4 regions of the Streptomyces sp. NPDC026515 genome follow, and region 1 is predicted to be linked to each of the others. Evidence: riboswitches for the same ligand, from Rfam matches in the RefSeq annotation. Region 1 holds a riboswitch; each other region holds the start of a gene.

Region 1 (5,683 bases):
CTCGACCCGACCGACGGCGACGACAAGTTCGCCCGGCTGGCCAGGGGTGTGGTCAAGAACCTCTCCTCGCCCGACGTCGTCACCCTGGAGGAGATCCAGGACGACAACGGCGCCACCGACGACGGCACCGTCTCCGCCGAGGCGACCCTGAAGAAGTTCACCGCGGCGATCGTCGCGGCCGGCGGCCCCACGTACTCCTGGCGCTACGTCGACCCGGTCGACGACAAGGACGGCGGCGAGCCCGGCGGCAACATCCGCCAGGTGTTCCTCTTCAACGCCAAGCGGGTCTCCTTCGTGGACCGCGCCGCCTCGGGCGACGCCTCCACCACGCCCGTCTCGGTGGTCAAGGACCGCAAGGGCCAGGCCCACCTGTCCGCTTCCCCGGGCCGGATCGACCCGGCGAGCGCCGCCTGGACGGACAGCCGCAAGCCGCTCGTCGGCGAGTTCGTGTTCCAGGGCAAGACGGTCTTCGTCATCGCCAACCACTTCATCTCCAAGGGCGGCGACGACCCGGTCCACGGCCGCTACCAGGAGCCGACCCGCTCCTCGGAGACACAGCGAGGGCTCCAGGCCGAGGTGGAGAACGCCTTCGTCCAGTCGCTGCTCGCCGCCGACCCCCGGGCCCGGATCGTGGCCGCCGGTGACCTGAACGACTTCGAGTTCTCCGACGCCGTCAAGACCCTCACCGGGAACGGCGACGACCTCACCGACCTGATCAACACCCTCCCGGTGTCCCAGCGTTACAGCTACGTCTACGACGGCAACAGCCAGACCCTGGACCACATCCTGACCAGCCCCTCCCTCACCCACTACGACTACGACGTCGTCCACATCAACGCCGAGTTCGCCGACCAGGCGAGCGACCACGACCCCCAGGTCGTCCGGATCGACGTGAAGGACTGCGGCAGGAAGCCGCACCAGCCGAAGCCCCACGGGAAGTGACCGCGCCGGGCCGGTGCACCGGGAGTGCCCCGGCCCGGAGGGTCCGGTGCCGTCAGGAGGCCGGCAGTTCCTCGCGTACCGTGCGGGCCGCGCTGACCAGGTTCTCCAGGGAGGCACGGGTCTCGGGCCAGGCACGGGTCTTCAGGCCGCAGTCGGGGGTGACCCACATCCGTTCGGCGGGGATCGCCTTCAGGCCGGTACGGAGCAGGTCGGCGGCCTCCGCGGCGCTCGGGACACGCGGCGAGTGGATGTCGTACACGCCGGGTCCCGCCTCGCGCGGGTGACCGTGCGCGGCGAGTTCGCGGGCGACCTGCATGTGCGAGCGGGCCGCCTCCGGGCTGATGACGTCGGCGTCGAGGTCGTCGATGGCCTGGACGATGTCGCCGAACTCGGCGTAGCACATGTGGGTGTGGATCTGGGTCTGCGGGCGCACCCCCACCGGCCGTCGCTTCCTAGGTCCGTACGTCGGACCCAGTGCGTGTGACGGCGCTCGTTCCCACTCACCGCTGCGGGGCGGTCCCGGATTCCCACCGGGTTCCCTCGCGCGACGCATCCCGCCTGGCGGACGGGGCGAACCAACTGCGCCGCCCAGCCTACGGGGTACCGCCGCGGAGAGCGGCGACACGTCCGTCATCCGGATGGCGTGAGCCGGGCCACCTGCTCCCGGCCCGCACCGTACCCCGGCCGTTCCCGGCCGCCCCGGGTCACACCAGTGGGTGCGCCGACGCGAAGGAACCGTTGTGGTGGACGAGGGCCGGGGCGGCGTCGGCCACCGCGCCCGAGTCGATCTCGCCGACGACCAGCAGGTGGTCACCGATGGTCTGACGGAGCGTGATGCGGGCCGACAGCCAGCCGGTGACGTCGTCGAGGACCGGCAGACCGTCCGGCTGCGCTTGCCAGCGCACCCCTGCGAACCGGTCGATCCCGCTGCGCGCGAACCGTGCCGCCAGGCCGGCGTTCGCGGTGCCGAGGACATGGACGGCGAAGCGGTCCGCGAGACGCGCCGCGGGGGTGCTGGACGCTTCGAGACCGATGCAGAACGACACCAGGGCAGGCCGCAGGGAGACGGAGGTGAAGGAGGTGGCGGTGAAGCCGACGGGGCCCGGGAAGGTGATCACCGTGACTCCGGCGGCGTGCCGGCGCAGGGTGTCGCGGAGGACGTCCGCGCCGTCGGGGACGGTGGCCGGCGGCGACGGACTCCGGCGGATCGGGGCGGTCATGCCCTTTCCTTTCGGCAGGCGGGGGAGAGGCGAGGCCGGGGGCCCGCGGTGGCGGCCGTCACCAGGCGCTCGACTCCACCGCGATCGCGGGCACCAGCCCGGTCCGCAGTGCCTCCAGGAAGGTCACGACCTCGGCCGCGACCGAGCGGTGCTGGAGGTCGTTGAGGACGTCGTGGTGGGCGTCGCGGACCACCGCCAGCCGGGAGCGGGACAGCGTCTTCGCGGTACGGGTCAGGGCGTCACGGTCGGCGAGCGGGTCCGCGTCGCCGACGAGGAGCAGGGCGGGCACCGCGAGGTCCGCCTGGTAGGCCGCGTCGAGCAGCGCGCCGGGCAACGGGGTGCCGAGCGCGCCTCGTTGCGCCTCCGGGTCGTCGCTGAGCACACCGCGATGGGTGGGGCAGGACGTGCGGACGTCGAGTTCGTCGTCCCAGGAACCGCCGTAACCGCCGTTGCCTCCGGTACGGCCCGGGAGACCGGCGAGCACGACCGCGTCCGGCCGCACGGCGGCCGGGGGGCCGCCGGGGCCGGACAGCGCCGCGACGGCCGCGGCACCGGAGTCGGCGCCCACCAGCACCAGTGGCGCGGCGACCCCGCCCCCGGAGGCCGCGGTCCCCGCCACGGCGGCGGCGAGCCGGTAGCCGAACCGCGCCAGCGAACCGTGCAGGTCGTCGGCGTCGATCTCGGGGCCGTCCACGACCCGGACACGGTAGGCGTCGGCCGCGAGCCGCCTGCCGAAACGGCCGTAGGCGGCACGGCTCTCCCCTCGGCCGGGCACCACGACGACCGTGCCGCGGGTGAGGAGGCCCTCGGGGGCGTGGTGGTCGGTGTACTCGCTCATCTCAGGCTCCCGCACGTACGGTGTGGCGGTTGGCCGGGACCGGGAGACCGAGGTTGCCGCGCAGGGTGCCGGCCTCGTACTCGGTGCGGAACAGCCCGCGTTTCTGGAGGATCGGGACCACACCGTCCACGAAGAGTTCGAGGTCGTCATCGGTGCGGAAGGCGAGGTTGATGCCGTCGAAGGTGCCGGCGTCGAACCACTCCTCGATGGTGTCGGCGACGGTCTTCGGCGCGCCGACGAACGGCGACTGGCGGAACTCGCTGACCAGGTTGGCGACTTGTCGCAGGGTGAGCCGTTCCGACCTGGCCCGCTCGATGAGCTTGGCCGCTCCGGTGCGGCCGCCCTTCTCGGCGAGGTGCGCGACGTCCGGGAACGGACCGTCCAGGTCGTGCGCGCTGAAGTCGTACGCGCCGAAGGAGCGCCCGAGCAGCGCGAGGTTGCGCTCGAAGTCGTTGTCCTCCTCGAAGATCTCCCGCTCCCGCAGCCGGGCCGCCTCGTCGGTGCGGCCGACGACCGGACCGCCGTGGATGAAGATCTTGATGTGCTCGGGGTCGCGGCCGTAGGACGCCGTGCGCTTCTTGATGTCGGCGTAGTACTCCTGGGCCTGCTGGAGCGAGCCGCCCGGCGCGTAGATGCCCTCGGCGACCTGTGCGGCGAGGTCGCGGCCCTCCTCGGAGACCCCGGCCTGGAAGATCACCGGCTGGCCCTGCGGCGAGCGGGACAGGTTGAGCGGGCCAGCGATCCTGAAGTGCTCACCCTCGTGGTTGAGTTCGTGCAGCTTCGCGGTGTCCAGGAAGACGCCCTGCGCCACGTCCGCGGGGAACGCGTCGTCCTCGTAGGAGTCCCACAGGCCGCGGGCGACCTGGACGAACTCCAGGGCGCGGCCGTACCGGGTGGTGTAGTCGAGGTGCTCGTCGAGCCCGAAGTTCCTGGAGGTGCCGGTGTCGAAGCTGGTCACCACGTTCCACCCGGCGCGGCCGCCGCTGATGTGGTCGAGGGAGGCGAACCGGCGGGCCAGGTTGAACGGCGAGTTGTACGTCGAACTCGCCGTGCCCACCAGGCCGATGTGCCGGGTGTGGGTGGCCACCGCCGACAACAGGGTCAGCGGTTCCAGGCGGTTGAGGTAGTGCGCCGGGTAGGTGGCGTTGATGAACTGGCTGTCGACGATGAACAGGGCGTCGAACAGGGCGTGTTCGGCCGCCTTGGCCTGCGCGATGTAGTAGTTGATGTCGATGCTGGCGTTCTTGGCGACCCGCGGGTCCTTCCAGAGTCCGTGCTGGCCGGGGCCGCCGACGCCGTAGGGGTGCAGGGCGAGGTGGATCTTGCGGGACATCGGTGAGTCCGTTCTGTGTGGTGGGAGTCGAGTGGTTCAGACGTGCAGCAGGGCGCGAAGCGCCTCGCGTTCGGCGCGGCCGGCCGAGGCCGTCCGCAGGGTGGGCGCGGAGCTGACGAGCAGCCGGGTGTACACGTGCCGGGGATCCGTGATCACGTCCCGGGCGGCGCCGGTCTCGACCAGCTCGCCCTGGTGGAGCACCGCGATCCGGTCGGCGATCCCGGCGACCGAGCCGAGGTCGTGCGAGATGAAGACCAGGGCCGTGCCCGAGGCGCCAAGTTCCTTCAGGATCTGCAGGATCTGGACCCGGTTGGCGGAGTCCAGGGCGCTGACCGGCTCGTCGAGGATGACCAGCTGCGGTTCGGTGACCAGTGCCCTGGCCACCGCGATCCGCTGCCGCTGACCGCCCGACAGCTCCCCGGGCAGCCGGTCGAGCAGTTCCTCGGAGAGCCGGACGCGGGCGAGGAACGTACGGGCCCGGCCGGCCGCCTCCTTGCGCGGCACGCCCTGCACGAGCAGCGGCTCGATCAGCGACTCCTCGATGGTGAGGTCCGGGTCGAGGCTGCGCAGCGGGTCCTGGAAGACGTACTGGAGGACACCGCGCCGGCGTAGATCCCGCCACTGGCGTCTTCCGTACCGGCGGACGTCCTCGCCGCCGATGACGATCCGGCCCGCCGAGGCGCCCACCAGGCCGAGCACGGCGCGGGCGAAGGTGGACTTGCCCGATCCGGTCTCGCCGATGATCCCGACGGTCTCGCCGGGCGCCACGGTCAACGAGACGTCGTGCAGGGCGCGGCGGCGCTGCCGGCGCGCACCGTAGTGCACCTCCAGGCCGGTGACTTCGAGGACGGGCGGGGTGCTCACAGGGCCTCCTGCGGTGCGCGGAACTTCTCCAGGCCGTACTGCTCGTGCTCGGCGACGAGGAGCCGGGTGTAGGCGTGCCGCGGGTGGAGCAGCACCTCCCCGGTCGGACCGTGCTCCACCACCTCGCCCTCGCGCATCACGAGGACCTCGTCGCAGAGCTGGGCCACGACGGCCAGGTCGTGGGAGACGACCACCAGGGCCAGCCCGGTGCGCTCGCGCAACTCGGCGAGCAGGTCGAGGATCTCGGCCTGGACCGTGACATCGAGGGCGGTCGTGGCCTCGTCGGCGATGAGGATCCTCGGGCCGGCGGCGATGGCGGCCGCGATCAGCGCCCGCTGGAGCATGCCGCCGGACAGCTCGTACGGGTACTGGCCGTAGACCAGTTCGGGGTCACGCAGCCGCACCGCGTGGAGCAGCTCGATCGCGCGGTGCCGGGCCTCCCGCCGCTTCAGCCCCTTCTTGACCCGGACCACCTCGGCGATCTGC
Region 2 (5,683 bases), on a different contig from region 1:
TGTAACGGTGGCCGCCGACGGCCTCGAAGTAACTGCCCTGGGACACGGTCGGGATGGACAACGGACGCCTCTCCTCGCGGGGTGTGCACCTCGGACGCTAGCGGTATCCGCGCCCGCGCGGCGGGTGAGAAAGTGCACAGTGCACCTAAGTGGCCGAGGGCCGGGGAGGCGTCACGGGGTGCGGAAGCCGCGGAAGGTCACGGGCCTGCGGCTCTCGAAGCCGAGCCGTTCGTAGAGTGCGAGCGCGCGGGTGTTCGACTCGGCCGCGTGCAGGAAGGGACGCTCGCCCCGGGACAGGACGCGTGCCACGAGGGTGCTCACCAGGCGGGCGGCATGGCCCTGGCCGCGGGCCTCGGGGGCGGTGCAGACGGCGCTGATCTCGGTCCAGCCCGGCGGCCTGAGCCGTTCGCCGGCCATGGCCACCAGCACGCCCCCGTCGCGGATGCCGAGGTAGCTGCCGAGTTCACGGGTGCGCGGCCGGAACGGCCCCGGTTCGGTCCTGGCGACGAGCGCGAGCATCTCGGGGACGTCGGCCGCGTTCAGTTCGACCAGGTCGCCACCGCCCGGGACGAGGGCCGGTGCGGGCCGGCCGGTGCCGGGCCAGACCAGCTGCCGGCCTTCGAGGACGAAGACCGGCTCCCAGTCCGGCGGTGGCGGCGCCGGGCAGTTGAACATGTCGGCGAACGCGCCCGGGCCGAGCAGTTCGGCCAGATCGGTCCAGTCCTCGGGCCCGGGATCGGCGGACACCGACGAGAAGGTCGCGACGTCCGGCTGATAGGTCGCGGCCCGGCCGAGGCGGCGGCCCAGATGCGCGTGGCGGCCGCTCAGGGACGCGCCCACCGGGTCGTCGAGCACGACGGTCCCCTCGCTCGTCATCGTGGAGCCTCCCTTCGTGCCGGTGTCCGTGCCGCCGATGATCGTAACCAGCGTGCGCGGGGCGGGAGACGGGAGTCCCGCGGAGGTGCCCGAGGGCGGCCCCCTCGGGCGGGGTCCGCGGGTGCCGTGCCGGTGCGCGGCGGCCGCACGCGTACGGTATCGGGAGGACCAACCGTGGCCTGCGGGTCCACCGGATCCCGGAAGGAACAACGAGATCATGCGCGTCGACCTGGCCCGCGGCCGCACGGAGGCCTCCGGATGAGCGACGTCCTGCTCCACGTCGCCGGCCGGGCGGCCCACATCACCCTCGACCGGCCGAAGGCGCTCAACGCCCTCACCCACGCCATGGTGCTCGACATCGCCGAGGCGCTCACCGAGTGGGAGCACGACCCGGCCGTGGAGACGGTCGTCATCACCGGCGCCGGAGAACGCGGCCTGTGCGCGGGCGGTGACATCCGGGCCATCCACGACGACGCCCGCGACGGCGACGGCAGCGCCTCCGCCGCGTTCTGGCGCGACGAGTACCGCCTCAACGCCCGGATCGCCCGCTACCCGAAGCCGTACGTCGCCGTGATGGACGGCATCGTCATGGGTGGCGGCGTCGGCGTCTCCGCGCACGGCAGCGTCCGGATCGCCACCGAGCGTTCCCGGATCGCCATGCCGGAGACGGGCATCGGCTTCGTCCCCGACGTCGGCGGCACGTACCTGCTCGCCCTCGCCCCCGGTGAACTGGGCACCCACCTCGCCCTGACGGGGAGGCAGATCGGCGCCGCCGACGCCCTGTTGTGCGGGCTGGCCGACCACTGCGTGCCCTCGGACAGGATCGAGCGGCTGATCGACGACCTCGCCGAGCGGCCGGTGCGCGACGCGCTCGCCGGGCACGTGCGAACGGCGCCGGAGGGCGAACTGGCCCGCCGGCGCGCGTGGATCGACGCCTGCTACGCCGCCGACACGGTCGAGGAGATCGTCCGCCGCCTGCTCGCCCACGGCGACCCGGCCGCGAAGGAGGCGGCGCGGACCCTGCTGTCGAGGTCGCCGACAGCCCTGAAGGTCACCCTGGCCGCGCTGCGCGGGGCCCGTCGGCTCGGTTCGCTGGAGCGCGTCCTCGACCAGGAGTACCGCGTCTCCTGCGCCGCCCTGTCCGCTGCCGACCTGGTGGAGGGCATCCGCGCCCAGGTCATCGACAAGGACCGCGACCCGCGCTGGTCCCCGGCCACGCTCGCCGAGGTCACCGACGCCGAGGTGGCCCGCTTCTTCGCTCCGCTCGGCGAGCGCGAACTGGGACTCGCCGGCCCCGCCGGGTTCCGCCGCCGCTGACCCGGCGGGCCCGGAACGGACCGCCGGACGCGAGATGAAGATCACGGCTGGTGGGGCGGTCTTGGCCGTGCCCCTGACACGCGGTACGGTCGGTCCGATATCGACGACGGCAGAACGGAAGCCGGTGCAAGTCCGGCACGGTCGCGCCACTGTATGCGAGAGCCCCCGGGATCTCGTGAGTCAGACCCGTAGCCGTCGTCCAGTGCTCCACCGAGATGGGACGCGAACTCCCAGAGGAGGTTCTGCCATGGCGCAGACCGTCGCGCAGCCGACAGCCACCACCCCCGTCGTTCCCGCCAAGCTGCCGCTGAGCGCGATAGCTCCCTGGGCGGTCTTCTTCGGCGTCCTCATGCTCGTCCTGCTCTACTTCGTCGGCGCCGAGCAGGGCGCCACCTCCGTGTTCAGCGGTACCGACGTCCACGAGTGGGTGCACGACGCCCGCCACCTCCTCGGCTTCCCCTGCCACTGACGCGAGGGACGCCGCACGCTCATGAACTCCGCAACGGTAAGAAACCTCCTGGTGCGGGGCATGCTCGCCGGCCTCGCGGCCGGTCTGCTCGCCCTGGTCGTCGCCTATCTCCTCGGTGAGCCGAACGTCGACAAGGCGATCAGCTTCGAGGACGCCCACGCGCACGAGCACGAGATGGAGGTCGTCTCCCGCTCCCTGCAGTCCACCGCGGGCCTGGCCACCGGTGTGCTGGTGTACGGGGTCGCCTTCGGCGGTATCGCCGCCCTCGCCTACTGCTTCGCCCTGGGGCGCGTCGGCCGCTTCTCGCCACGGGCGACGGCACTGCTGCTGTCCGGCTGCGCGCTGCTCACCGTGTACGTGGTGCCCTTCCTGAAATACCCGGCCAACCCGCCGTCGGTGGGCGACCCGGACACCATCGGCAAGCGGACCACGCTGTACTTCCTGATGATGGTGCTCAGCGTGCTGCTGGCGGTCGCCGCCACCATCCTCGGCAAGCGGCTGCAGCCGGGCCTCGGCACCTGGTGGGCGACCATGGCCGCGGTGGCCGCGTTCGCCGTGGTCGTCGGACTCGCCTACCAGTTCCTGCCGGCCATCAACGAGGTGCCGAGGGACTTCCCGGCCACCCTGCTGTGGCGGTTCCGGATCTCGGCACTGGCCGTCCAGCTGGTGCTGTGGGGCGGATTCGGCCTGCTCTTCGGTGAGTTGGCGGATCGGCAGCTCAACCCAAGGCCGGCGAAGGCCCCGGCCGGGCGGACGGTTCCCGCCGCTCACTGAACGATTCACGTCACGCGAGGGCCCTTCGGAACCATCCGGGGGCCCTCTCGCCTTCTGCGGGCACCGCGACCGATCAGGCAGGGACGGGCAGGACGAGGAGCGGAGGACCCGAGTGGCCGGACACCCCCGGCCACGCCGCATCAGCCTCCGCGGCCAGAGCAGCTCCTGAGCGAGCTGGAGACCCTGGTCGGCTGGCGGACCGTCACGATCCGGACTGCCGGGAGCTGACCGGCCGGGCCGCGCCGGAGTGCCGGTCCGCTTCGGGCACGGCAGCCGCGCCTCAGGCCGAGTGCCTGCGCTGCGTGAGGGCCGGCCTGCTTTGCCGCCACCGCGTCCCGGCCGCCTCACGCCCGCCGGCGGGGGACACCGCGGCCCGGAGTCAGAGCCCGCGGGGGCCGGACCGCTCCGCCCGGGTGGTCGCCAGGTAGGCGCGCACCAGCGCCTGCCCCGTCCGGCAACGCGCGGGCCGGCAGTCGGGGCAGCTCCGCACATGGTTCAGATAGGTGTCGTAGCGATCCTGAGCGGCGGGCGCGAGGGAGTTCTCCACGGGTGCTGCCTCTCGTGAGTGCCCCGGGGGCGCGGGAGTTGACCGATGTTCAGTATGTCGCCCCGGAGGCCTTCCGGAACGTCCGCCGCGCCCGTCGGGGAGCCGTTCGGCCGACCGCCCGGCCGCCGCGGCACGAACGCCGTATCCTGCGGGCCGTGAACCAGCCGTGAACCCGCTGTGTCTTCGGGGCCGACGCCGGTCCCGCACTCGCGTCCGCCGCCCCTGACAAGGAAAGATGGGCCTCCAGCGATCGATCAACGACTGCGGAGGAAGTGGACTCATGCCGCATGAGCGAGCGGGCCGGCCGGCGGCTCCGGAGGACCTCGTCGACGTGGCCCGGCTGGTCACGGCCTACTACGCACGGCACCCGGACCCGGCCGACCCGGCCCAGCGGGTGGCGTTCGGCACCTCGGGGCACCGCGGGTCGTCACTGGCGACCGCGTTCAACGAGGACCACATCGCGGCCACCAGCCAGGCCATCTGCGAGTACCGGAGCGGCCAGGGCACCGACGGTCCCCTCTTCCTGGGCGCCGACACGCACGCCCTGTCCGAGCCCGCGAAGGTCACCGCCCTGGAGGTGTTCGCCGCCAACGGCGTCACCGTCCTGGTCGACAGCGCCGACGGCTACACGCCGACCCCCGCCGTCTCGCACGCCATCCTCACCCACAACCGCGGCCGCGCGACCGGCCTCGCGGACGGCGTCGTGGTCACCCCCTCGCACAACCCGCCCGCCGACGGCGGCTTCAAGTACAACCCGCCCAGCGGCGGCCCCGCCGCCTCCGACGCCACCTCCTGGATCCAGGACCGCGCCAACCGGATCATCGCCGACGGGATGAAGGACGTACAGCGCCTGCCCTACGAGCGCGCCCTCGCCGCGCCCACCACCGGCCGGTACGACTTCATGGGCGTGTACGTCGACGACCTGCCCAGCGTCCTCGACCTCGACGCCGTCCGGGCGTCCGGGCTGCGCATCGGCGCCGACCCGCTCGGCGGTGCCTCCGTCGACTACTGGGGCCGCATCGCCGAACGGCACAGTCTCGACCTCACCGTGGTCAACCCGTACACCGACCCGACCTGGCGGTTCATGACGCTGGACTGGGACGGCAAGATCCGCATGGACTGCTCCTCGCCGTACGCGATGGCCTCGCTGATCGAGAAGCGGGACGAGTTCCGGGTCGCCACCGGTAACGACGCGGACGCCGACCGGCACGGCATCGTCACCCGCGACGCCGGTCTGATGAATCCCAACCACTACCTGGCCGTCGCCATCTCCTACCTCTACCGCCACCGCGAGCAGTGGGCTCCGGGCGCGGGCATCGGCAAGACCCTCGTCTCCTCCTCGATGATCGACCGGGTCGCCGCCGACCTCGGCCGGCGGCTGGCCGAAGTGCCCGTCGGGTTCAAGTGGTTCGTGGACGGGCTGATCAGCGGTGAGATCGGGTTCGGCGGCGAGGAGTCGGCCGGCGCCTCCTTCCTGCGCCGGGACGGCTCGGTGTGGACCACCGACAAGGACGGCATCCTGCTCGCCCTGCTCGCCTCCGAGATCACGGCCGTGACGGACAAGACCCCGTCCGAGCACTACGCGGACCTGACGGCCCGGTTCGGCGAGCCCGCCTACGCCCGTATCGACGCTCCGGCGACCCGCGAGGAGAAGGCCCTGCTCGCCAAGCTCTCCCCGGCCCAGGTCACGGCCGAGACGC
Region 3 (5,683 bases), on a different contig from region 1:
GGTCGTTGACGATGAACGGGTAGATCAGGGGCAGGTCGCCGAGGACCGCGTCCGGCGCGCAGCCGGCCCCGAGCCCCAGCCCCTTGCCGGGCAGCCACTCCATCGTGCCGTGCTTGCCCATGTGCACGATCGCGTCCGCGCCGAAGGAGTGGTCGAGCCACCGGTAGGCGGCCATGTAGTGGTGCGACGGCGGCATGTCCGGGTCGTGGTAGATCGCGATCGGGTTCTCGCCGAAGCCGCGCGGCGGCTGGATCATCACGACGACGTTCCCGAACCGCAGGGAGGCGAGGACGATGTCCTCCCCGTCGACGTAGAGAGAGCCCGGCGGCTCGCCCCACGCCTCGGTCATCGCGTCCCGCAGCGCCGGGTCGAGCTTGTCGAACCACGCCTGGTAGTCGGCGAGCGGTACCCGCGCGGGAGCCGAGGCCAGCTGCTCCTCCGTCAGCCACTCCACGTCGTGCCCGCCGGCCTCGATCAGACGGTGGATCAACTCGTCACCGCCGGACGGGTACTCGGTCACGCCGTACCCGGACTCCTTGAGGGCGTCGAGGACCCGTACCGCCGAGGCGGGCGTGTCCAGACCGACCGCGTTGCCGACCCGCGAGTGCTTGGTCGGGTAGGCGGTGAAGACCAGCGCGACGCGCTTCTCCGCGTTCGGCCTGTGCCTCAACCCGGCGTACCGGACGGCGATCCCGGCGACGCGCCCGGCCCGCTCGGGGTCGGCGACGTAGACCGGGACGCCGTCCGGCCCCTGCTCCTTGAAGGAGAACGGCACGGTGATCAGACGGCCGTCGAACTCCGGGATGGCGACCTGCATCGCCGCGTCCATGGGGGAGAGGGCGGCGTCGGACTCGCCCCAGGCCTGCCGGGAGGAGGTCAGGCACAGGCCCTGCAGCACCGGGACGTCCAGGTCGGCGAGCGCCCCGATGTCCCAGGCATCCTCGTCACCGCCGGCCGAGGCCTGCGAGGCGTGGGTGCCGCCGGCCGCCAGCACGGTGGCGACCAGCGCGTCCGCACCGGCCAGGATCTCGTACAGCCCGGCGTCCGCGCCGCGCAGCGAACCGCAGTACACCGGAAGGGCGTTGGCGCCCCGCGCCTGGATCGCCTCGCACAGGGTGTCCACGAAGGCGGTGTTGCCGCTGAGTTCGTGGGCCCGGTAGAAGAGCACGCCGACCGTGGGGCGACCGGCCCGGATCTCGTACGATCCGTGCACCCCGAACTCGGGCATCTTCCGCGGCTCGGCGAACCCCTCGCCGGTCAGCAGCACGGTGTCGGACAGGAACCTGGACAGTTCGAGGAGGTTCGCGGGCCCGCCCTCGACGAGATAGCGCAGCGCCTCCGCGACCACACCGGCCGGCACCGACGACTCGGCCATCAGCTCGGCGTCCGGCACGGCCTCGCCGCCCAGGAGCACGGTCGGGATCCCGGCGGCCCGGAGCGCGGCGAGCCCGTCCTCCCAGGCCCGCCTGCCGCCGAGCAGCCGTACGACGGCGATGTCCGCGCCCTCGATCAGCGCGGGCAGTTCCTCCGTGACGTCGACGCGCGTCGGATTGCCGATCCGGTAGCCGGCACCGGAGGCGGCCCGGGCCGCCAGCAGATCGGTGTCGGCGGTCGACAACAACAACACAGTGCTCATACGGGCGCTCCCGGTGGAAGGAAAGGCAGTCCTTGCGGCGCGCCCGACTCGATGAGCCGCCAGAGCGCGTCGGTGTCCGCGTGCTGTTCGATCAGGTCGCCGAGCCGGTCGAGCTGTTCCTCGCGCAGCGCGGCGAAGGAGGTGTCGGGGGCCGGCACGAACCGGCGGCCCGCGGCGGCCGCCACCTCGCGCAGGAAGGCCCGGCGGAAACCGTCCGACTCCAGGGAACCGTGCCAGTGGGTGCCCCAGGTCTGGCCGACCCGGCACCCGTCCAGGCTGTCTCCTCGGCCGTCGGAGATGAACGCTTCCCCTCCGGTGACCTCGGCGACCCCGTGATGGATCTCGTACCCCTCGACCCGCTCGCCGAGGGCCTCCCCGACGGGCCGGGTGAGCGTCTTCTCCCGGGCGAACCGGACGCGTACGGGCAGCACCCCGAGCCCGTCGACGTGGCCCCGGCGGCTCTCGACGTCGTCCTCGATGTGCTCGCCGAGGATCTGGAAGCCCCCGCAGACGCCGAGGACGGGCCGCTGCTCGACGGCCCTGCGCTCCAGCGCCCGCGCGAGGCCGCGTTCCCGCAGCCACTCCAGAGCCCGGACCGTCCCCCGGGTACCGGGGACGATGACGAGGTCGGCGTCGGCGAGTTCCTCCGGCCGGTCCACGAACCGCACCACGACACCCGGTTCGGCGGCCAGCGCGTCCACGTCCGTGAAGTTGGACATCAGGGGCAGGGCGCAGACGGCGACCCGCAGCACGTCCGCACCGACGGGCGGGGCCGTGCTCGACTCCCGGACGGTCCCGCGCAGCGAGACCCTCAGCCCGTCCTCCTCGTCGATACCGAGCCCGTGGCGGAAGGGCAGGACGCCGTAGGTGTGCCGCCCGGTCAGCCCGTGCAGCATGTCCAGGCCGGGTTCCAGCAGGGAGACGTCGCCGCGGAACTTGTTGACGAGGAATCCGGCGACGAGGGCCTGGTCCTCGGGGGAGAGCAGGGCGACGGTGCCGAAGAAGGAGGCGAACACACCCCCGCGGTCGATGTCGCCGACGACGAGCACGGGAATCTGCGCGTTGCGTGCGATCCCCATGTTCACGATGTCGGTCCGGCGCAGGTTGATCTCCGCCGGACTGCCCGCCCCCTCACAGATCACCGCGTCATACGTGCCCCGCAACTCGGCGAGACAGTCGAGCACGGTCCCGAGCAACCGCTGCTGCCGTCCCCCGTGGTAGCCCCGCGCGCTCAGTTCACCGACCGGCTTCCCCAGCAGCACGACCTGACTGCTCTGCTCGCCGCCCGGCTTGAGCAGCACGGGGTTCATCAGCGCGGTCGGCTCCACCCGGCAGGCCTGGGCCTGCATGGCCTGCGCCCGCCCGATCTCGGCACCCTCGCGGGTGACGAAGGAGTTGAGGGACATGTTCTGCGCCTTGAACGGCGCGACCTTGACGCCCTGGCGCACCAGCCACCGGCAGATACCGGCGGTGACGACGCTCTTGCCGGCGTCGGAGGTGGTACCGGCCACGAGCAGACCGCCGTTGTTCATGAGGTCCTCCCCGGACGCGCTCCGCGCAGCAGGGCTCCCGCCGCGCTCACCCCCAGCGCCAGCCACCCCACCCGGCGTGACAACCGCACCGCCCGCCCGATGTCGGCGAGTTCCACAGCCCGTCCCTCCCCGTTCAGCACCGGCCGGTGCTCGACCCGCCCTCCGTACGACAACGTCCCCCCGAGCCGCACGCCGAGCGCTCCCGCGAACGACGCCTCCACCGGCCCGGCGTTGGGACTCGGGTGGTTCGCCGCGTCGGACCGCCAGGCCCGCACGGCCCCCCTGGTGTCACCTCCGGCGACGGCGGCCAGTACGGCGGTGAGCCGGGCCCCCGGCCACCCCGCCACGTCGTCCAGCCGCGCCGAGGCCCACCCGTACCGCCGGTAGCGGGCCGACCTGTGCCCCACCATGGCGTCCAGGGTGTTGACGGCCCGGAACCCGAGCAGCCCCGGCACCCCGGCCACGGCCCCCCACACCAGCGCACCCACGACCGCGTCGCTGGTGTTCTCGGCGACGGACTCCACGACGGCCCGGGCGATCCCGTCGGCGTCCAGGGCCTGCGGATCCCGTCCGCACAGATGCGGCAGCCGGTCCCGGGCGGCCGCCACGTCCCCCGCCTCCAGGGCGCGCCCGATGACCCCGGCCTCACGGGCGAGTGAAGTGCCCCCGACGACGGCCCAGGTGGCGCTCGCGGTGAGCACGACGGACGCGGCGGTGGACGGCCGCACGAGCCGCTGGGCAAGGGCGCCCAGAGCCACGGCGCCACCGGCGCAGACAGCGGTGTGCAGCGCGCCCCAGCCGCGGTGGTCCCGCCACAGCACCCGTTCGACTGCCCCGGCCGCCCGTCCGAACGCGGCGACCGGATGCCCGTGGCGCGGATCGCCGAGCAGCAGATCGCCGAGAAGGCCGGCGGCGGCGCCGTACGCGAAGACGCGACCGGCACCCATCGGCTCAGCCGGCCGCGGGGGCGGGAATGGGCCGGGTACTCAACCTCGTTCGGCAGCCGCGCATGGCGATATGTCCTCACTCAGGGTGTCCACGCCCTGGTTCGACGAGACCGGCGGTGAGAGTTCCTGGCTCCCGGGGAGTGCTACCCCGGTGACAGTGGCGGGACCGCGCCGGATTCGCACCGGCTTCCTCTCTTGCCGCCGTACTTGGCTCCGGAAGTCCACCACGCCCCCGGAAGACCAGTCAACTTGCCGTTGACCTGCGAGGGGAGTGTGTGGGAAGGCCCACACCGGTGGTCCAGCGGGGCTCGTGGGGTATGCCGAAGGCCCCTTCCCGGCGGGCGGGGAGGGGCCTTTCGCCGGCCGCGGGCGGCCGGCGAGGTCAGGTCTCGGCGGTGGTCAGGCCCTGGCGGTGGTCAGTTCTCGGCCGTGGTCAGGACTTCGCCACGATCAGGTGGATGCCGTAGGCCACGGCGGCCGCGCAGGCCGCGAAGCACAGGTAGGCGGTGGTGACGGCCAGGGCCGCGGAGTTGCCCTGGGCGGTGGCGCGTTCGCGGGCGGAGAGACCCTTGATGCCGAGGGTGAAGAGGGCCACCATGCCCACGGTCACCACGAGGCTGACGCCGAAGACGGAGCCGATGGCTGCCCAGTCGATGTTCATGTCGGTTCTTCCTCGGGGGTCAGACGGTCGCGGCCGGGTCGGTGGCGGGAGCGGCGGGGGAGGGGATGGTGGCCGTCAGGCCGTCCGTGACGGTCCCCGCGGGCGGCGGGGTCACGGCGGCCATCGCCGCGGTCACCACGCCGGCCGGCTCGGTGCCGTTGACGTTCGCGCTGTCCACCACCTCGCGGCGGGAGAGCTTCCAGATCGCGGCACTGGAGGCGATGAGGAAGACGGCGACGACCGCCGTGCCCCAGTCGCCGAGGTCCGTCACGGACTCGGCGAGCGCGCCGACGAGCGCGGCCGCGGGGAGGGTGAGCACCCAGGCGACCATCATGCGGGTTGCGGTGGACCAGCGGACCGTGCCGCCCTTGCGGCCCATACCCGCGCCCATCACGGAACCGGAGACGACGTGCGTGGTGGAGAGGGAGAAGCCGAGGTGGGAGGAGGCCAGGATGGCGGTGGCCGCGCTGGTCTGGGCGGCGAAGCCCTGCTGCGGCTGGAGGTCGGTCAGGCCCGTGCCCATGGTGCGGATGATCCGCCAGCCGCCGATGTAGGTGCCCAGCGCGATGGCCAGGCCGGCGGAGAGGATGACCCAGGTGGGAGGGTTGGAGCCGGGGGCGATGGAGCCGCCCGCGATCAGCGCGAGGGTGATGATGCCCATCGTCTTCTGCGCGTCGTTGGTGCCGTGCGCGAGCGAGACCAGGCCGGCGGAGGCGATCTGGCCGGCCCGGTAGCCCTTGCGGGCGGCCTCGTCCTCGGCGTTCTTGGAGAGCGCGTAGGAGAGCCGGGTGGAGAGCATCGCCGCGAGGCCCGCGACCACGGGGGCGGCGACCGCCGGGAGCAGGACCTTGGTGACCAGTACGTCGCTGTGGACCGCGCCGAAGCCGGCGGAGGCGACGGTGGCACC
Region 4 (5,683 bases), on a different contig from region 1:
TCGGCCTCACGGCGTTCGTGATGAACGTGGTGGTGACCGTGGTCCTGACGTTCGTCCTGAAGGCCCTGAAGGCCCCCGAGGGCATCGACGAGACGAAGACGGAGGACTACACGGCCGACGCCGGCGACCCGGGCGTGGAAACGGAACTCCCCCCGGCCGTCGCGGAGGGCGCCCACTGAAGCACCCCGTCAGGGGCGCGAGGAACTGCGCGGGCAACCCCTGACGACCCGCAGCGGGCCGCCGAAAAGAAGTCACGACGGCGGCCCGCTGTCGTACACACTCACCCGCATGACGATCCGGATCAGGAAAGCGAACCCCGCGGAATACGGCACCCTCGGCGAACTGACGGCCCAGGCCTACCTCCAGGACGGCCTCCTCGACTTCGGTGAGAGCGACTCCTACCTCACCGAACTGAGGAACGTGGCGAAACGGGCCGCCGCGGCCACCGTTCTCGTCGCCGTGAGCGACGACGTCCTCCTGGGTGGCGTGACTTTCGTCCCCGGCCCCGGCCCGATGTCCGACATCGCCGCCGAGGGCGAGGCCGAGATCCGCATGCTCGCCGTCGACAGCGCCGCCCGCGGCCGGGGTGCCGGCGCGGCGCTCGTCCGCGCCTGCGTCGACCGCGCACGCGCCCTCGAAGGCTGCGAGAAGGTCGTCCTGTCGACGCAGCGCACCATGGAATCCGCCCACCGGATCTACGAACGTCTCGGCTTCGTCCGCACACCCGAGCGGGACTGGAACCCCTTGCCACAGCTTGACGACATCACTCTTCTCACCTATGAGTTGACGCTGCGAGACGGTTCGCGACACAACATGTGGGGGTGACGCGACAGCACGGCACCAGATGTATGCTCATGCTCGCTGTCGCCGCAGGGGAATCCGGTGCGAATCCGGAACTGTCCCGCAACGGTGTACTTGCGCACATCTGTGCGCGAGCGTCAGTCCGAGGACCTGCCGACAGCAACGCCCGGCCGTCCGGCCCGGGTGTTCTGACGTCCGGGTCTCGTGGAGTGGACCGGGGACGCGACACGCGTGCGTGCGCCCGTGTGCTGCCTCCTGCCCTCCGCCAGGCCCTGAGCCGAGCGAGGGAGAGCCCCACGTGACCATCGCGCCAGCCGAACCGGCTTCAGCGACCATCTCTGTGGACGAGGACGGTCCCGGCACCGCGTTGCTGCGGACCCTGACCGGGCTGACCGCCGATCTCCCCGACGCCGACCCCGGCCGGGTCGCCGCCGCCGCGCTGCGCGGCCGGTCCTCGCGGGCCGACGAGGCCGAGCTGCGCGAGCTGGCCACCGAGGCGGCCGCCGGTCTCATCTCCGAGGACCCCGCCTACTCCCGGCTCGCCGCCCGGCTGCTGACGATCTCGATCCGTGCCGAGGCCGCCTCGCAGGGCGTGACGTCCTTCACCGAGTCCGTCGCCGTCGGCCACCGCGAGGGCCTCATCGCGGACCGCACCGCGGAGTTCGCGCGCCTGCACGCGGCCCGCCTGGACGCACTGGTCGACCCGGCCGCCGACGACCGCTTCGGCTACTTCGGCCTGCGCACCCTGTACAGCCGTTACCTGCTCCGGCACCCGATCACCCGCAAGGTCGTCGAGACCCCCCAGCACTTCCTGCTCCGGGTGGCCGCCGGTCTCGCCGAGGACGACACGGTCCGCGCCCTGGACGAAGTCGCCGCGCTCTACGGGCTCATGAGCCGCCTCGACTACCTCCCCTCCTCGCCCACCCTCTTCAACTCCGGCACCCGGCACCCCCAGATGTCGTCCTGCTACCTCCTCGACTCCCCGAAGGACGAGCTGGACTCCATCTACGACCGCTACCACCAGGTGGCCCGGCTCTCGAAGCACGCCGGCGGCATCGGCCTGTCGTACAGCCGGATCCGCTCCCGCGGTTCGCTGATCCGCGGCACCAACGGGCACTCCAACGGCATCGTGCCGTTCCTCAAGACGCTCGACGCCTCGGTCGCCGCGGTGAACCAGGGCGGCCGGCGCAAGGGGGCGGCCGCGGTCTACCTGGAGACCTGGCACTCCGACATCGAGGAGTTCCTGGAGCTGCGCGACAACACCGGTGAGGACGCCCGGCGTACGCACAACCTGAACCTCGCGCACTGGATCCCGGACGAGTTCATGCGCCGGGTCAACGCCGACGGGCAGTGGTCCCTGTTCTCCCCCGCCGACGTGCCGGACCTGGTGGACCTGTGGGGCGACGAGTTCGACGCGGCGTACCGCGCGGCGGAGGAGAAGGGTCTGGCCCGCAAGACCGTCCCGGCCCGTGATCTGTACGGCCGGATGATGCGCACTCTCGCGCAGACCGGCAACGGCTGGATGACCTTCAAGGACGCGGCCAACCGGACCGCGAACCAGACGGCCACCCCCGGCCATGTCGTCCACTCCTCCAACCTCTGCACGGAGATCCTGGAGGTCACGGACGACGGCGAGACGGCGGTGTGCAACCTGGGCTCCGTGAACCTCGGCGCCTTCGTGGACACGGCGACCGGTGACATCGACTGGGAGCGGCTGGACGAGACCGTCCGCACCGCCGTCACCTTCCTCGACCGGGTCGTCGACATCAACTTCTACCCGACCGAGCAGGCGGGCCGCTCCAACGCCAGGTGGCGTCCCGTGGGCCTCGGCGCGATGGGGCTCCAGGACGTCTTCTTCCAGCTGCGGCTGCCCTTCGACTCCGCCGAGGCCAAGGCGCTCTCCACCCGGATCGCCGAGCGGATCATGCTCGCCGCCTACGAGGCCTCCGCCGACCTCGCCGAGCGCGGCGGCCCGCTGCCGGCCTGGGAGAAGACCCGTACCGCACAGGGCGTGCTGCACCCCGACCACTACGGCGTCGAGTTCACCTGGCCGGAGCGCTGGGCGGCGCTGCGCGCGCGGATCGCCACGACCGGCCTGCGCAACAGCCTGCTGCTCGCCATCGCCCCCACCGCCACCATCGCGTCCATCGCGGGCGTGTACGAGTGCATCGAGCCGCAGGTCTCCAACCTGTTCAAGCGCGAGACGCTGTCCGGTGAGTTCCTCCAGGTCAACTCCTACCTGGTGCGGGAACTCAAGGACCTCGGCGTCTGGGACGCCCGTACCCGTGAGGCGCTGCGCGAGGCCAACGGCTCGGTGCAGGACTTCGCGTGGATCCCTGCGGACGTCCGGGCGCTGTACCGCACGGCGTGGGAGATCCCGCAGCGCGGTCTGATCGACATGGCCGCGGCCCGGACCCCGTACCTGGACCAGGCCCAGTCCCTGAACCTGTTCCTGGAGACGCCGACCATCGGCAAGCTCTCCTCGATGTACGCGTACGCCTGGAAGTCGGGCCTGAAGACGACGTACTACCTGCGCTCGCGCCCGGCGACCCGGATCGCCCGCGCCGCGCAGGCCCGGCCCACCGTTCCCGCCCAGCAGACGGCTCCCGAAGACGCGGTCGCCTGCTCCCTGGAAAACCCCGAGTCCTGCGAGGCCTGCCAGTAATGACCACCCCGAACAAGAACCTGCTCGACCCGGGCTTCGAGCTGACTCTGCGCCCCATGCGCTACCCGGACTTCTACGAGCGCTACCGGGACGCCATCAAGAACACCTGGACCGTCGAGGAGGTCGACCTCCACTCGGACGTCGCCGACCTCGCCAGGCTCAGCCCCTCCGAGCAGCACCTGATCGGCCGTCTCGTCGCCTTCTTCGCGACCGGTGACTCGATCGTGGCGAACAACCTGGTGCTGACGCTGTACAAGCACATCAACTCCCCCGAGGCGCGCCTGTACCTGAGCCGCCAGCTGTTCGAGGAGGCCGTGCACGTCCAGTTCTATCTGACGCTCCTGGACACCTACCTCCCCGACCCGGAGGACCGCAACGCCGCGTTCGCCGCGGTGGAGAACATCCCCTCCATCCGCGAGAAGGCCGAGTTCTGCTTCAAGTGGATGGACTCGGTGGAGAACCTGGACCGCCTGGAGTCCAAGGCCGACCGGCGCCGGTTCCTGCTCAACCTCATCTGCTTCGCCGCGTGCATCGAGGGCCTGTTCTTCTACGGCGCCTTCGCGTACGTCTACTGGTTCCGCAGCCGGGGTCTGCTGCACGGTCTCGCCACGGGCACCAACTGGGTGTTCCGTGACGAGACGATGCACATGAGCTTCGCGTTCGACGTGGTCGACACCGTCCGCAAGGAGGAGCCGGAGCTCTTCGACGACGAACTCCGGCAGCAGGTCACCGACATGCTGCGGGAGGCCGTCGAGGCGGAGCTCCAGTTCGCCCGTGACCTGTGCGGTGACGGCCTGCCCGGCATGAACACCGACTCGATGCGCGCGTACCTGGAGTGCGTCGCCGACCAGCGGCTCGGCCGCCTCGGCTTCGCTCCGGTGTACGGCTCGCAGAACCCGTTCTCCTTCATGGAGCTGCAGGGCGTTCAGGAGTTGACGAACTTCTTCGAGCGGCGCCCGTCCGCGTACCAGGTCGCGGTGGAGGGCACCGTGGACCTTGACGAGGACTTCTGAGCCTTCTGAGCCTTCGGCTCCCCATGGGCCTCATGGGCCTCCCTGATCTGCCGGTCGATACGCCTGTCGCGCAGGACGCCGAGCACGGACGGGAGGGCCATGAGGACCAGGATGCCGAGGACCAGGACCATTCCGACGAGACCTTCGATCTGGTTTCCGTTCATGGACACCACTGTCGCGCCGAATGGTCCTTACCGTGAGTGGCAGCACTGCCACACACCCTCGAATTGCTGCCAGCGACAAGGCACACTGGCAGCATGCTGACGAACGTGGCCGCGGTGCTTCTGGACGGTGTGCACCCCTTCGAGCTGGGGGTGGTCTGCGAGGTCTTCGGCCTCGACCGCTCCGACGAGGGGCTGCCGGTGTACGACTTCGCGGTCGTCTCGGCGGAGGGGCCGTCGCTCGGCACCCATGTGCCAGGCCTGACCGTCACCACTCCGTACGGCCTGGACCGGCTGGACGAGGCCGATCTGATCGCGGTCCCGGCCTCCGACGCCAACGTCGAGCGCGACTACCCGCCCGAGCTGCTCGACGCGCTGCGCCGGGCGGTGGACCGGGGCGCCCGGGTGCTGAGCGTCTGTTCCGGCGTCTTCGTCCTGGGCGCCGCCGGGCTGCTGGACGGGCGCCGGTGCGCGGTGCACTGGCGGCACGCGCGGCTGCTCGCCCGCCGTTTCCCGCGCACCCGGGTCGAACCCGACGTGCTGTACGTCGACGAGGACCCGGTGATCACCTCGGCGGGCACCGCGGCCGGCATCGACGCGTGTCTGCACATCGTCCGCAAGGAACAGGGCCCCGAGGTCGCCAAGAAGATCGCCCGGCGGATGGTGGTGCCCCCGCACCGGGACGGCGGCCAGGCCCAGTACATCGAGCGGCCGCTGCCGGAGAGCCGCTGCGACACGGTCGGCGAGGTGCTGGCCTGGATGGCGGAGCATCTCGACGAGGAGGTCACCGTCGAGCAGCTCGCCGCCCGCGCCCTGATGGCCCCGCGCACCTTCGCCCGCCGCTTCCAGCAGGAGACCGGCACCACGCCGTACCGCTGGATCCTTCGGCAACGGGTACTGCTGGCCCAGGAGTTGCTGGAGGGGACCGACGAGACGATGGACGCCGTAGCGGGCCGCACCGGCTTCGGTACGGCGGCCGCGCTGCGGCACCAGTTCGTGAAGGAGCTCGGCACCACGCCGAACGCCTACCGGCGCGCGTTCCG

Evidence for each region. A riboswitch is a leader RNA that binds a small molecule or an ion and turns the genes downstream of it on or off. The one in region 1 is predicted to bind cobalamin.
Region 2: linked by a shared signal. The riboswitch ahead of ACZ4O3_RS23095 (CbtB domain-containing protein) and the one ahead of ACZ4O3_RS02405 (5-methyltetrahydropteroyltriglutamate--homocysteine S-methyltransferase) in region 1 are both predicted to bind cobalamin.
Region 3: linked by a shared signal. The riboswitch ahead of ACZ4O3_RS15705 (cobalamin biosynthesis protein) and the one ahead of ACZ4O3_RS02405 (5-methyltetrahydropteroyltriglutamate--homocysteine S-methyltransferase) in region 1 are both predicted to bind cobalamin.
Region 4: linked by a shared signal. The riboswitch ahead of ACZ4O3_RS04905 (ribonucleoside-diphosphate reductase subunit alpha) and the one ahead of ACZ4O3_RS02405 (5-methyltetrahydropteroyltriglutamate--homocysteine S-methyltransferase) in region 1 are both predicted to bind cobalamin.

What each region holds. Positions count from the first base shown of each region.
Region 1 is NZ_JBVHQD010000001.1:567,883-573,565, forward strand. It holds gene ACZ4O3_RS02400 (endonuclease/exonuclease/phosphatase family protein) at 1-942, shown strand, start outside; partial or broken gene ACZ4O3_RS02405 (5-methyltetrahydropteroyltriglutamate--homocysteine S-methyltransferase) at 995-1,378, opposite strand; cobalamin riboswitch at 1,361-1,482, opposite strand; gene ACZ4O3_RS02410 (flavin reductase family protein) at 1,647-2,162, opposite strand; gene ACZ4O3_RS02415 (alpha/beta hydrolase) at 2,221-3,000, opposite strand; gene ACZ4O3_RS02420 (LLM class flavin-dependent oxidoreductase) at 3,002-4,333, opposite strand; gene ACZ4O3_RS02425 (ABC transporter ATP-binding protein) at 4,370-5,197, opposite strand; gene ACZ4O3_RS02430 (ABC transporter ATP-binding protein) at 5,194-5,683, opposite strand, start outside.
Region 2 is NZ_JBVHQD010000010.1:309,237-314,919, forward strand. It holds gene ACZ4O3_RS23080 (thioesterase family protein) at 1-46, opposite strand, end outside; gene ACZ4O3_RS23085 (GNAT family N-acetyltransferase) at 172-876, opposite strand; gene ACZ4O3_RS23090 (enoyl-CoA hydratase/isomerase family protein) at 1,135-2,193, shown strand; cobalamin riboswitch at 2,266-2,404, shown strand; gene ACZ4O3_RS23095 (CbtB domain-containing protein) at 2,441-2,662, shown strand; gene ACZ4O3_RS23100 (CbtA family protein) at 2,684-3,436, shown strand; gene ACZ4O3_RS23105 (hypothetical protein) at 3,816-3,983, opposite strand; gene pgm (phosphoglucomutase (alpha-D-glucose-1,6-bisphosphate-dependent)) at 4,264-5,683, shown strand, end outside.
Region 3 is NZ_JBVHQD010000007.1:67,974-73,656, reverse strand. It holds gene cobN (cobaltochelatase subunit CobN) at 1-1,636, opposite strand, end outside; gene ACZ4O3_RS15710 (cobyric acid synthase) at 1,633-3,168, opposite strand; gene ACZ4O3_RS15705 (cobalamin biosynthesis protein) at 3,165-4,115, opposite strand; cobalamin riboswitch at 4,217-4,356, opposite strand; gene ACZ4O3_RS15700 (hypothetical protein) at 4,549-4,776, opposite strand; gene ACZ4O3_RS15695 (inorganic phosphate transporter) at 4,796-5,683, opposite strand, start outside.
Region 4 is NZ_JBVHQD010000002.1:319,308-324,990, reverse strand. It holds gene mctP (monocarboxylate uptake permease MctP) at 1-179, shown strand, start outside; gene ACZ4O3_RS04910 (GNAT family N-acetyltransferase) at 289-825, shown strand; cobalamin riboswitch at 849-973, shown strand; gene ACZ4O3_RS04905 (ribonucleoside-diphosphate reductase subunit alpha) at 1,100-3,466, shown strand; gene ACZ4O3_RS04900 (ribonucleotide-diphosphate reductase subunit beta) at 3,466-4,479, shown strand; gene ACZ4O3_RS04895 (hypothetical protein) at 4,392-4,643, opposite strand; gene ACZ4O3_RS04890 (helix-turn-helix domain-containing protein) at 4,737-5,683, shown strand, end outside.